Methylobacterium mesophilicum SR1.6/6: one gene and its partner. The protein of the gene in region 1 binds, or shares a complex with, the protein of each later gene. Links are inferred from orthologs where the notes say so. Each region holds a gene or a part of one and is shown on either strand. Other genes may lie near its edges. The genes, in order: trxA and trxB.

What was found.
Region 2: the proteins of trxA (region 1) and trxB are in contact, whole or in part, in a crystal structure (PDB 1F6M), measured with the Escherichia coli proteins. The link is inferred for Methylobacterium mesophilicum SR1.6/6 from one-to-one orthologs.

What each region holds. Positions count from the first base shown.
Region 1 is NZ_CP043538.1:2,528,265-2,534,342, forward strand. The notes cover bases 3,364-6,078. They hold trxA (thioredoxin), read left to right. Parts: upstream 3,364-4,416; coding sequence 4,417-4,740; downstream 4,741-6,078. Other genes in these bases: addA (double-strand break repair helicase AddA), read left to right, coding at 3,364-4,210; MMSR116_RS12045 (outer membrane protein), read right to left, coding at 4,855-5,757; MMSR116_RS12050 (bifunctional folylpolyglutamate synthase/dihydrofolate synthase), read right to left, coding at 5,991-6,078. Also shown: septum site-determining protein MinC, read right to left, coding at 1-607; more of addA, read left to right, coding at 719-3,363. UniProt on the Escherichia coli protein: Participates in various redox reactions through the reversible oxidation of its active center dithiol to a disulfide and catalyzes dithiol-disulfide exchange reactions.
Region 2 is NZ_CP043538.1:3,488,434-3,494,739, reverse strand. What follows is about bases 1,678-4,620. They hold trxB (thioredoxin-disulfide reductase), read left to right. Parts: upstream 1,678-2,630; coding sequence 2,631-3,611; downstream 3,612-4,620. Other genes in these bases: MMSR116_RS16645 (LysR family transcriptional regulator), read left to right, coding at 3,868-4,620; MMSR116_RS16655 (mitochondrial fission ELM1 family protein), read left to right, coding at 1,678-2,616. In the rest of the region: carB (carbamoyl-phosphate synthase large subunit), read left to right, coding at 1-174; transcription elongation factor GreA, read left to right, coding at 265-741; MMSR116_RS16660 (hypothetical protein), read left to right, coding at 745-1,245; more of MMSR116_RS16655, read left to right, coding at 1,567-1,677; more of MMSR116_RS16645, read left to right, coding at 4,621-4,758; protein-methionine-sulfoxide reductase catalytic subunit MsrP, read right to left, coding at 4,927-5,877; MMSR116_RS16635 (long-chain-fatty-acid--CoA ligase), read right to left, coding at 6,004-6,306.

The DNA of each region.
Region 1 (6,078 bases):
AGATCCGCGCCGCCGGATTGCCCGCGGCGCCGGCGATCGCGCGGCCGCGCAGCGCGCCGTAGACGTGGATCGAGCCTCCCGCGATCACCTCGGCGCCCGAGGCAACGGCGCCCAGGACGGTCACGTCGCCCTCGAGATGGAGCACCGTCTGGCCCGATCGCACCGGCGCGTCGAGGATCAGCGAGCGGACGGCCTCCTTCGGTTGCGGCTCGGCCGGCGCGGGCTCGCCGGAGACCGCGACCTCGCCGGCCGGGCGTCCGCCCGACAGGGCCGGCGGCAGGCCGTCGCCCAGGAGCGCGGGCGGCGCGCCCTCGATGCCCAGGATGGCGATGTTGCGGGCCGTCAGTTCCACGAGCAGCCCGTCGAGATCCTCGCGGCCGAGCCGGAGGCCCGCGAGGTCGAGGATCACCGGGCGTCCGGCGAAGAAATTGGGCGCTCGCCGGTTGAGGGCGTCGAGGTCGCCCAGCCAGTCCGCCACCGGTGGCACGGGCGCCAGGACGGTGGCCATGAAGGAGCGGCCGCGGAAGCGGATCGGCGGGCGGGCCGGCTCGGATGTCGGCTGAGTCACGGGCGTGTCTTGCTTCGCGCAGGTTGTCCCCGCATCCATGCGGCGCCGCCGCGCCGGGGGCAATCCCGCAACGCCCGGTGTGACGCCTTGGCGGCCCCGCGCACGCGTTTCTGTTGTAGAACGTGGCGCCAGCCGAGCCGGACCGGACCGTTGAGCAGCGCCAGCACGCACGCCGTCAAACCCTTCGTCGTCGACGACCTCACCCGGGCGAACCAGCGCCGGGCGGCCGATCCGCGGGCCTCGGCCTGGGTCTCCGCCAATGCCGGCGCGGGCAAGACCAAGGTGCTCACCGACCGGGTGGTGCGGCTGCTCCTCGACGGCGCCCCGCCCGGCCGGATCCTCTGCCTGACCTTCACCAAGGCGGCGGCCGCCAACATGGCGATCCGCGTGTTCCGCCTGCTCGGGCGCTGGGTGACGCTGGACGACGACGCCCTGGCGGCCGAACTTGCTGAACTCACCGGCGAGCAGGCTGGGCCGGAGCGCCTGCGCATGGCCCGGCGCCTCTTTGCCCGGGCGGTGGAGACGCCGGGCGGCCTCAAGATCGAGACCCTGCACGCCCTGTGCGAGCGGCTGCTCCATATGTTCCCGTTCGAGGCGAACGTCCCGGCCCGATTCGTGGTGCTCGACGAGGCGAAGGCCCGGGAGATCTTCGACATCGAGATGGCCAACGTGCTGGCCGACGCGGTCTCGAACGGCGACACGCCGCTGAGCGCGGCCCTCGCCCGCGTCGCCCCCGAGGCGACGGGCGACACGCTCCGGGCGGCGATCCGCTCCGCGATGCGGGCGCGCAGCCTCATCGGCGATACGGCAGGCCTGGAGCGCGCCTTCGCGCGCCTGCACGGCGCGCTGGGGCTCGCCGCCGAGGAGAGCGCCGAGCGGATCGAGGCGGCGATCCTGGAGGGCGGCCCCGGCCTCGCACCGGAGGATCGGGCCGCCGTGGTCCAGGCCCTGCGCACCGGCAAGGCCAACGACGAGAAGCTCGCCGACGCGCTGGCGGCCGCCGAGGCCGAGCGGGCCCGCTCCGAGGACCAGCCGGACCGGGCGGAGGCGCTTTCGCTCTACCGCGCCGTGTTCTTCACCCTCAAGGACGAGCCCAAGGCCGATTCCAGCCTCGGCACCAAGAGCGTCCCGGCTGCGGTGAAGGACGCCCTGATCGCCGAGCGCGACCGCCTGGACCCTCTCTTCGACCGCCTGCGCGCCGCCCGCGCCCACGCCCGCACCCAGGCCCTGTTCCAGATCGCCGCCGAAATCCACCGCCGGGTCGAGGCGCAGAAGGCGCGGCTCGGCGCCCTCGACTTCGACGACCTGATCCACAAGGCCCTGGACCTGCTCGGCCGGGTCGGCGCCGGCTGGGTCCTGTACAAGCTCGACCGCGGCATCGATCACGTCTTGGTGGACGAGGCGCAGGATACCAACCCCGAGCAATGGGCGATCCTGCGGGCGATCACCCAGGAATTCGCCGCCGGCGAGGGCGCGCGCGCAGGCCATCGCACGCGCTTCGCCGTGGGTGATCCGAAGCAGTCGATCTACGGCTTCCAGGGCGCCGAGCCGCGGGAATTCGCCCTGACGCGGGCTTCCTGGATCGCGGAGTCGCGGGCGGCGGGCCTCACCTTCGAGGACGTGCCGCTCACCCTGTCGTTCCGCTCGACCAGCCTGGTGCTGCGCGCCGTCGATGCCGTGTTCGCCCTCGACGCGCACAACGAGGGCCTGTCCTTCGAGGACACGGTGCGCCGGACCGTCCACGCGAGCGCGCGGCCGGACGTGCCCGGCGCGGTGGAGCTGTGGCCGATCACCGAGCCCGAGCCGGCGGCCGAGCCCGATGCCTGGACGGCACCGGTCGACGCGCCCGAGACCAGCGCCCCCGCGATCGTGACCGCCCGCCGCGTCGCGCAGGCGGTGCGGAGCTGGACCACACGGGGCGACGCGGCAGGCCGGATCTGGCGCCCCGGGGACGTGCTGATCCTGGTCCGCAAGCGCGGCCCGGCCTTCGAGGAGGTGATCCGCGCCCTCAAGAGCCTCGGGGTGCCGGTGGCCGGCCAGGACCGGCTTGAGGTCTCGGCCCATATCGCGGTGGCCGATCTCGTGGCGGCCGGGCGGGCCGGGCTCCTCCCGGCCGACGACCTGACCCTCGCCACGGCGCTCAAGACGCCCCTGGTCGGGTTCACCGACGAGGATCTGGTGCGGATCGCCGCCCGTCGGGACCTGTCGGAGACGCTGGAGGACGCCCTGCACCGCCACGCCGCGGCGGGCGATGCGACGGCGATCCGCGGCCTCGCGGCACTCGCGGGATGGATCGCGCTCGCGGGCCGCCACGGCCCGTTCGGGTTCTACGCCCGGCTCCTCGGCCCGCAGGAGGGCCGCGCCAAGCTGGTCGCGCGGCTCGGCGGCGAGGCGGGCGACGCGATCGACGTCTTCCTCGCCGCCGCCGCGCAGGCCGAATCGGCCGAGGACGCCCCGTCGCTGGGCGGATTCCTGGCCCGCTATGTCGGCGCCGAGGCCGGGCACACGGTCAAGCGCGACCTCGAATCGGGCCGTGACGAGGTTCGGGTCATGACGGTGCACGGCGCCAAGGGCCTGGAAGCGCCGGTGGTGGTGATCCTCGACGGCTGCGAACCGCTCGGCCGAAACGACCCGCCACTGCTGCCGCTGGCGGCGACCGGAGGCGCCCTCCCACCCGTCTGGTCGAGCGGGAAGCTGCAGGATTGCGCGGCCACGGAAACCGCCCGCGCGGCCCTGCTCGCCCAGGCGCGGCAGGAGCACAACCGCCTCCTCTACGTGGCCATGACCCGGGCCGCCGACCGGCTGATCGTCGCGCCCTTCCGCGGGCACGAACGCGAGACCGAGGCGGCATGGTGCCGGATGGTGCGCGCCGGCCTCGAAGCCGTGCTCGGCGCGGGCGAGACGATCGAGCTGTCCTACGGGACGGCCACCGTCTGGCAGGACGGCTCCGAGGCTCGCCGCGCGCCGGAGACACCGAGGCCCGCGGATCCGCCGGCGTCGGAGCCTGACTGGCTGCGCGACCCGGTCCCGGCCGAGCCGCAGGTGCAGGCGCTCAATCCATCCAGCGCTCTCCAGGCGGCGGATGGCGCACGGGTGCCGCCGCCGCGCCTCGCGGATGCCCAGGCGCGGCGCCGCGGTATCCTGATCCACGCCCTTCTCCAGCACCTGCCGCGGGTCGAGCCGGCGCGCCGCGAGGCCGCGGGACTGGCCTTCGTGCAGGCTCGGGCGCCCGGCCTGCCCCGCCCGGCCTTCTACGGGCTCGTGCGATCGGTCCTGCGCATCATCGACGATCCGGACCTCGCACCCCTCTTCGCGCCGGATGCCCGGGCGGAGGTGAACCTGTCAGGGCGGGTGCAGGTCGGCGGCGCGGAGAGGGCTGTCCAGGGTCGCGTCGACCGGTTGGCCGTGACGACCGACACCGTGCGGATCGCCGACTTCAAGACCGGGCGGCCGCCGGATCCGGACGCGCCCCTGCCCCCCGCCGAGGCCGGCCAGATCGCCGTCTATGCCCGGCTGCTCGGCCAGATCTACCCCGGCCGGACGATTCGGCCGATGCTCATCTGGACCTCGGGCCCGGTGATCCGCGCCTTGAGCGCCGAGGACATCGCGACCGCCCTGGACCAAGCCGGGATTGCGGCCTGACGCCTCGGCGACGGCTCGGGTTGCCGGATCGGAGCGCCCGGGTATGCGCCAGCGCACATGCGCGGGGCACATCCCCACCACAGCGCCCGCTGGGGTGTCGCGACTTCTTGACCCCACGCGGACCCGTCGCCAATTCTGACCGGACCGCGCGGGCCCCTGCCCGCTCGACGCCGCCCGATGGGTGGCGCAGACCGAAAGGTGACGTGATGGCGACGGTGAAAGTGACCGACGCGAGCTTCGAGCAGGACGTTCTCAAGTCCGCCGAGCCCGTCGTGGTGGATTTCTGGGCGGAGTGGTGCGGCCCCTGTCGCCAGATCGGCCCGGCGCTCGAGGAGATCGCCACGGATCTTCAAGGCAAGGTGAAGATCGCCAAGGTGAATGTCGACGAGAACCCGCAGATCGCCGCCCAGTACGGCATCCGGTCGATTCCGACGCTGCTGCTGTTCAAGAACGGCGAGCGGGTCGATCAGAAGGTCGGTGCTGCCCCGAAGGGTGACCTGTCCCGCTGGATCGGTGCGCAGACGGCCTGATCCCGGAGATCGGTCGACAAAAGGAAAGCCCGGCCGCGAGGCCGGGCTTTCTTGGTTTCGAGACCCTTTTGTTATCAAGTCCCGGGGCTTATGCCCGGGACCTTCCGTCCGGTCTCAGTACGAGCCGAACTTGTAGTTCAGGCCGGCGCGGACGACGGCGAACTCGGCGTTGTTGCGCACCGGCACGTTGTTGAACACCGGCACCAGCCCGGCGGGGGTGATGTAGCCACCCACCAGCGGGAGACCCGTGTTGCGGCCCTGATCGAGGTTCACGTACAGGCCTTCCACCTTCAGCGTCACGGCCGAAGAGCGGAAGAAGTTCAGGAACGAGTCGGTGGGCAGGGCGTACTCGATACCGCCGCCGACCGTCCAGCCGGTGACGAAGTCGCTGCGGCTGCCGGCGAAGTTCTGGAACGCGACGCGCGCGCCCTGATCGCCGGTGGCGTAGGCGAAGCCGCCGGTGCCGTAGAACAGCACGCGGTCGAAGGCGTAGCCGAGGCGGCCACGGACCGTGCCGAAGAAGTCGAGCGTGCTGAGCAGGCCGTTGGCCGGCACGAAGTTGCCGAAGCCAGCGCCGGGCGCGCCCGCCAGGACATAGCTGCCGCGACGGTTGCCGAAGTCGAGGTACTGAGCGTCGGCCTCGACGCCGAACACCACGCCCTGACCCGGGGTCAGCTGCCAGTTGTAGCCGATCTGGCCACCGCCGGTGAAGCCTTCGTTCTGGTTACGACCGTAGGTCAGCGAGGAGCCGGGGGTCAGGATCGGCGGGACGAACAGCGCGCCACCGGGCGTGATCGCGACCGGGTTGGCACCCGGGATCTGCGTGAAGCCGTTGGCCGTGTTGTTGCTGGCATCGAAGCCGTAACCGGCGTTGATACCGAAGTAGGCGCCCGTCCAGGTGAACACCGGAACCGGGGTGAACACCGGCGGCGGAGCGGCGCGGCGCGGCAGGTCGGCGGCCGAAGCGGCGGCCGTCAGCGCCGTGAACGCCGCGAGAGAGGTGATAAGCTTCTTCATTACTGTGATCCCCAGCATTAGCCCGATCGCCGTGGACGTTAGGCGATCGGGCCCGCGATGGATGTAGCTTAGCTGCCACAGCCGAGGGAAAGCGTAGCCGTGACGGGACGTCGATCCGGTCGAATGCGGCGAATCGACGACTTTCCGCGCCTGACGATCAAAGCTTGCGGGATGTCCAGAGACATTCCATGCGATTGCGGCCGCCGTTTCCGGCACAGCCGGACCGCGACGACTCAGACGGGCGGTGTGTCGTTGGCCGCCAGGACTAGCCCGGCCAAGTAGAGCGACCCGCAGATCAGGATCCGCGGCGGCCGCTCGAAG
Region 2 (6,306 bases), 960 kb from region 1 along the record:
ACGGAAGGTGCGGGCGCACTCTCGGACTCGCGCTCGCTCCGGCGCGCGGCCCTCTTGCATAAGGTGCCGTATTACACCACTCTAGCCGGCGCGGTGGCCGCGGCCGAGGGGATCAAGGCCTATCTAGAAGGCGATCTCAAGGTCCGTGCCTTGCAGGAATACTTTGCGGCCTGAACCTCAGGGTCCCGCTGACTTTATCTCGTGGCCCGGGGAGAGTGCTGCACTCTCGGCCGGGCCTCTTCATTGTGGCGCGAGACGATGACGATAGACAAGGTTCCGATCACGGTGCGCGGCTTCGCAGCCCTCGAAGAGGAGCTGAAGCATCGCCAGCAGGTGGAGCGCCAGCGCATCATCCAGGCGATCGCGGAGGCCCGCGCCCTCGGCGACCTGTCGGAGAACGCCGAGTATCACGCCGCCAAGGAGGCGCAGTCCCACAACGAGGGCCGCGTCATGGAGCTGGAGAGCATGATCGCGCGCGCCGAGATCATCGACGTCACGAAGCTCTCGGGCAACAAGATCAAGTTCGGCGCCACCGTGAAGCTCGTCGACGAGGACACGGAGGAGGAGAAGACCTACCAGATCGTCGGTGAGCCCGAGGCCGACGTACGCTCAGGTCGCGTGTCCATCACCTCGCCCATCGCCCGCGCCCTGATCGGAAAGGGCGTCGGCGACACCGTCGAGGTCACCACGCCGGGTGGCGGCAAGTCCTACGAGGTCGTCGCAGTCCAATACGGCGGCTGAGTGATGCGCCTGCGGATCATGGGCCGGTTCGCCGGCCTGCTGTTCGGTGTCGCCGCGGGATCCGCGGGGGCGAGCGACTTCCCCCCGACGCCGGTCTTCTCCGACGTCCGGGTCGACGTGCGACCGCTCCTCGACAAGGGCGCGGGTCTGCAGGCCGACGCGCTGGCCGGCGACCTGACCGAGGCCCTGCGGAAGAGCTTCGCCGGTCGGATCGGCGGCCGCGGGCCACAGCTCGTGGTCGTGGTGACGAGCCTGTCGCTGCGGCCCTATGCCGGCGGCGGCGCCGTGCGGGGCTTCGGCGGCAATCTCCAGACCGATTACCTGGAGGGCGAGGCGCTGCTCGTCGGACCCAAGGGGCAGGTGCTCGGACGCCATCCGCAGATGACCGCGACGCCGTCGAGCTACGGGGGCGCGTGGTACGATCCGCAGTTCGAGGGCCGGCGGCTCGCCGCCATCGCCGACATCTACGCACAGTGGCTCGCCCGGGATCTGCCGCGCGAATAGAAGTGCGTCGCCGCCGGAGATCCTCTAGGTCGAAGGAAACGCGACGGTCCGGCGGCGCGGGAAGCTTCCGAAGGAGGGTTCCATCCCAACACCCTCATCCCGAGGTGCCGGAGCGCAGCCGAGGTCTCGAAGGAGCCCTTCAGGAATCGCAGGTACCTTCGGAGAGCGCGTTGGAGGCCCGCTGGCGCGGGCACCTCAGGATGAGGAAAAGGGATTGGGATCGGCCGTCCTGTTCACGTGCCTAACATCGGCCGATCGAGCGTCAGAGGACGGTCGCGGCTGCCTGGTCCGGCACGGCAGCGGGTTTCTTGAGCGAGGCGCATGGCAAGCATCGACGTGACGGACGCGAAAACAGGTGCGCGCACTCGCCCGGACGCGCGATCCGAACTCCTTCCCGAACTCTCTCGCGCCCGTACCTGGATCGTCACCGACGGCAAGGCGGGCGATGAGAACCAATGCGTCGGCATCGCCGAGACGCTCGGCCTCGCCTTCGAGATCCGGCAGGTGCCCCCGTCCGGCCCCTTCGGCTGGATGGCCCCCTGGGGCCCGATCGACCCGCGCGAGGGTCCGCGCCGCCGCGATGGCGCCCTGGCCGGCCCCTATCCGGACATCCTGATCGCTTCGGGTCGCCGGGCCGTGCCCTATCTTCGGGCCGTCCGGCGCGCCACCGGCGGCCGGACCTTCACGGCGTTCCTGAAGGATCCGCGGACCGGCGAAGACAGCGCCGACTTCATCTGGGTGCCGGACTACGACGATCTGCGCGGCACCAACGTGTTCACGACGCTGACGGCGCCGCATCTCGTCACGGCGGCCCGCCTCGCCGAAGCCCGGGCCCGTCCCGACCCGCGACTCGCGCGACTCGATGGGCCGCGGGTGGCGGTGCTGGTCGGCGGCGACAGCCGGCATCTGAGCTACCGCAAGACCGACATGATCCGCCTCGTCGAGGATCTGCGCGGCCTGGTCGATCAGGGCTGCCGGCTCATGGTGACGATCTCTCGCCGGACGCCCAACCCCCTCCGCGACGCCGTGAAGGCTCTCGCCGCGGAGACCGGCGGCTTCCTCTGGGACGGCACCGGCGAGAACCCCTACGTCGCCATGCTGGCGCTCGCCGAGGCGATCGTCGTGACTTCCGATTCGGCCAACATGGTCAGCGAGGCGGTCGCGACCGGCGCGCCTGTGCTGCTGTTCGACCTGCCGCGTACCTATATCCGGCATCGGCGGATGTTCGCCGGACTGGCGATCGCCGGGGCCCTGCGGCCGTTCACCGGTCAGTTGGTGGATCTGACGTACAAGCCGATCGACGCCACGCCGGTGATCGCGCAGGCGCTCGCGGATGCCTATGATGCGCGCCGCGCCGCCGGACCGGCCTGAGGAGACCGAGACAGATGGCCCATACCCACGCCAAGCTCGTGATCGTCGGCTCGGGGCCCGCGGGCTACACGGCGGCGATCTACGCGGCCCGCGCCATGGTCGAGCCGCTATTGATCTCCGGATTCCAGCCGGGCGGTCAGTTGATGATCACCACCGACGTGGAAAATTATCCGGGCTTCGCCGAGGCGATCCAGGGCCCGTGGCTGATGGAGCAGATGCGTCTTCAGGCCGAGCATGTCGGCACCCGCATCGTGTCCGAGTACATCACCGAAGTCGATCTCAAGCAGCGCCCGTTCCGTCTTGAGGCCGATTCCGGCGAGACCTATTCCTGCGACGCGCTGATCATCGCCACCGGTGCCCAGGCGAAGTGGCTTGGCATTCCCTCCGAGGCGGCGTTCCAGGGCGGCGGCGTCTCGGCCTGCGCGACCTGCGACGGATTCTTCTTCCGCGGCAAGGAGGTGGTCGTGGTCGGCGGCGGCAACACCGCCGTCGAGGAGGCTTTGTATCTCGCCAACATCGCCAGCAAGGTCACGGTGGTCCACCGCCGCGACAGCTTCCGCGCCGAGCGGATCCTGCAGGAGCGCCTGTTCAAGCACCCCGACGTCGAAGTGCTGTGGCACCGCGAGATCGCCGAGATCTGCGGCGTGCAGAAGCCGGCGCCGAACGTCACCCACGTTCGCCTCAAGGACCCTCGCTCGGGCGAAATCAGCGAAGTGAAGGCAGACGGCGTGTTCGTGGCGATTGGCCATCAGCCGGCGACTGCGATCTTCGAGGGGCAGCTGCCCATGCGCCATGGCGGCTACCTCACCGTCAAGCCCGGCACCACTGAGACCGAGATTCCCGGCGTCTTCGCGGCCGGCGACGTGACCGACGACGTCTACCGGCAGGCAATCACCGCCGCCGGCATGGGCTGCATGGCAGCTCTGGAAGCCGAGAAGTTCCTGGCCAACTTGGAGATCGGCGAGGATCCGGTTCAAGCCGCCGCCGCTGAGTAGAGGCTGGCGCGCCCGACACAACCGGTACTGGTGCACCGGTATTTCAAGAAATTCCCAACTCGCGCTTGCGCCGGACCATGCGCCGTGTGCATAGGGGTGCCGACTGTGCCGGGATGCAGTACCTGCATACCCGCACGGTGCCGCGAGCGGTCATCCCGCGTCGGCGCCGTGCCGTTTGCCCGGTGATCCGCCCGATGCACCGCCTGCCCGTGTCCCGGGTGCGGGTGTCGGGCTCGCGCTGGAAGGGGTTCTGGCCTTGGATTGGGATAAGATCCGGATCTTCCTGAACGTCGCCGAGGCGGGCAGCTTCACGAAGGCCGGCGACGATATCGGCCTTAGCCAGTCCGCCGTGAGCCGTCAGATCAGCGCCCTCGAGCGCGAGCTGAAGGCCCCGCTGTTCCACCGTCACGCCCGCGGCCTGCTCCTCACCGAGCAGGGCGATCTGCTATTCCGGGCGGCGCGGGACATGAAGCTGCGCCTCGAGAATACCCGGGCCCGGTTGGTTGAGACCTCCGAGCGCCCGACCGGCGACCTCAAGGTCACGACGACCGTCGGGCTCGGCACGTCCTGGCTTTCGCAGCGGGTGGGCGAGTTCCTCGATCTCTATCCGGACGTGCGCATCGAACTGATCCTCACCAACGAGGAGCTTGACCTCGCCATGCGCGAGGCCGACGTGGCGATCCGCATGCGCCGGCCGGCCCAGCCGGACCTGATCCAGCGCCGGCTGTTCACCGTGCATTATCACGCCTTCGCCAGCCAGGATTACGTCAAGCGCTTCGGCGAGCCCAAGACCATCGAGGATCTTGACGACCACCGCCTCGTGTCCTTCGGCGGCAACGAGCCGTCCTACCTGCTGGCTGCCCACTGGCTGGCCGATGCGGGCCGGGATGGCCGGGAGCGGCGCCACGTCCACCTGACGGTGAACAACATCGGCGCGCTGCAGCGGGCCATGGAGGCGGGCGCCGGGATCGGCATTCTGCCCGACTATGCGGTCGATGGAGACCAGCAGCTCGTTCAGGTCCTGCGCGAGACCGAGATGCCGAGCCTGGAGAGCTACCTCGTCTACGCCGAGGAGATGCGCTCCGTCGCCCGGGTCCAGGCGTTCCGCGACTTCCTCGTCTCCAAGGCGCAACGCTGGACCTACTGAAACCCCGCCGCGCCGCTCCTCTCTATTCCCGGTGATTCCGGGGCGTCGCCGTTCTCGCGAGCGGCCCGAACCAGTCCAGCGTCGCGCCACACCTGCAGGTGTGGCGCGACGCTGGGTTATTTGGCTGCCCGCGCGATGATACCGAGGGATGCCCCGACCGAGGCCTGATCAAACGAACAGCCGCTCGCCCTCCAGGCCCTTATAGAGCCCGGCGACCTGCTCACCGTAGCCGTTGTAGATCAGCGTCGGCACGCGCTGGTCGGTGCCGAGGACGCGCTCGGTCGCCTGGCTCCAGCGCGGATGCGGCACGGCCGGGTTCACGTTGGCCCAGAAGCCGTACTCGGACGCCTGCAGCCCTTCCCAGAAGGTCTTCGGGCGGTCAGCCGTGAACGACAGCTTGACGATGGATTTCGCGGACTTGAAGCCGTACTTCCACGGCACCGCGATGCGAATCGGCGCGCCGAACTGGTTGGGCAGCGGCTTGCCGTACACGCCCGTGACCACGAACGCGAGATCGTTGCCGGCCTCGGCGAGCGTCAGACCCTCCGTGTAGGGCCAGGGATAGAAGAAGGCCCGCTGACCCGGAGCCATGGCCTTGTCCATGAAGGTCTCGAAGCGGATGTACTTCGCGCCGGAGGCAGGCTTCGCCAGCGCCACGAGCTTGGCCAGCGGGAAGCCGGTCCACGGCACCGCCATGGACCACGCCTCGACGCAGCGATGGCGGTAGAGCCGCTCCTCCAGGCCGACCTTCCGGATCAGGTCGTCGACGCCGATCTCGAACGGCTTCTCCACGAGGCCGTCGATCTTCAGGGTCCAGGGCTGTGTCTTCAGCGCGTTCGCCGCGGGCAGGACGGTCTTCGACGTGCCAAACTCGTAGAAGTTGTTGTAGTCGGCGCTGAACCGTTCGGGCGTGACCGGACGGTCCAGAGTGTAGGCGGGGTTCTGCGGAGCCGGATAGAGGCCCGGCTCACCGGCAGCCAGCGCGGTCCGTCCGCCCAGCAAGGAGCCGGCCGCCAGCCCGGCGGCGCCCCCGATCAGGGCGCGGCGGTTCAGGAACAGGGCCTCCGGCGTGGCGAGATGCTCGGCCATCTCCCATCCGCGCTTGCGCTTGATCAACATCGCCGCCTCCTCGGGATCTCCGCGTCGCCATCCCACAGATCGGCGTTGGCCGACACGGGGACAACCGCCGCAGCCTCACCTTTCGGTCAGCGGAGGCCGGTGGTTACGTGACGGCCCTGCGGCGCGTCAGGCGCCGGGCGTTTCGTCGCGCAACACGCGTCGCAGCACCTTGCCGACGTTGGTCTTCGGCAGCGCGTCGTGCAGGACGACCCGGCGGGGCACCTTGTAGCCGGTGAGCTGCGTGCGGGCATGGGTCCGCAGGACATCCGCCGAGATCGACGCGTCCTTCAGGACGACGTGGGCCACGACCATCTCGCCGGTTTCCTCGCTCGGCGCACCGACGACCGCGCATTCGAGCACGGCCGGATGAGCGGCCAGGACGTCCTCCACCTCGTTCGGGTAGACGTTGAAGCCGGAGACGAGGATCAT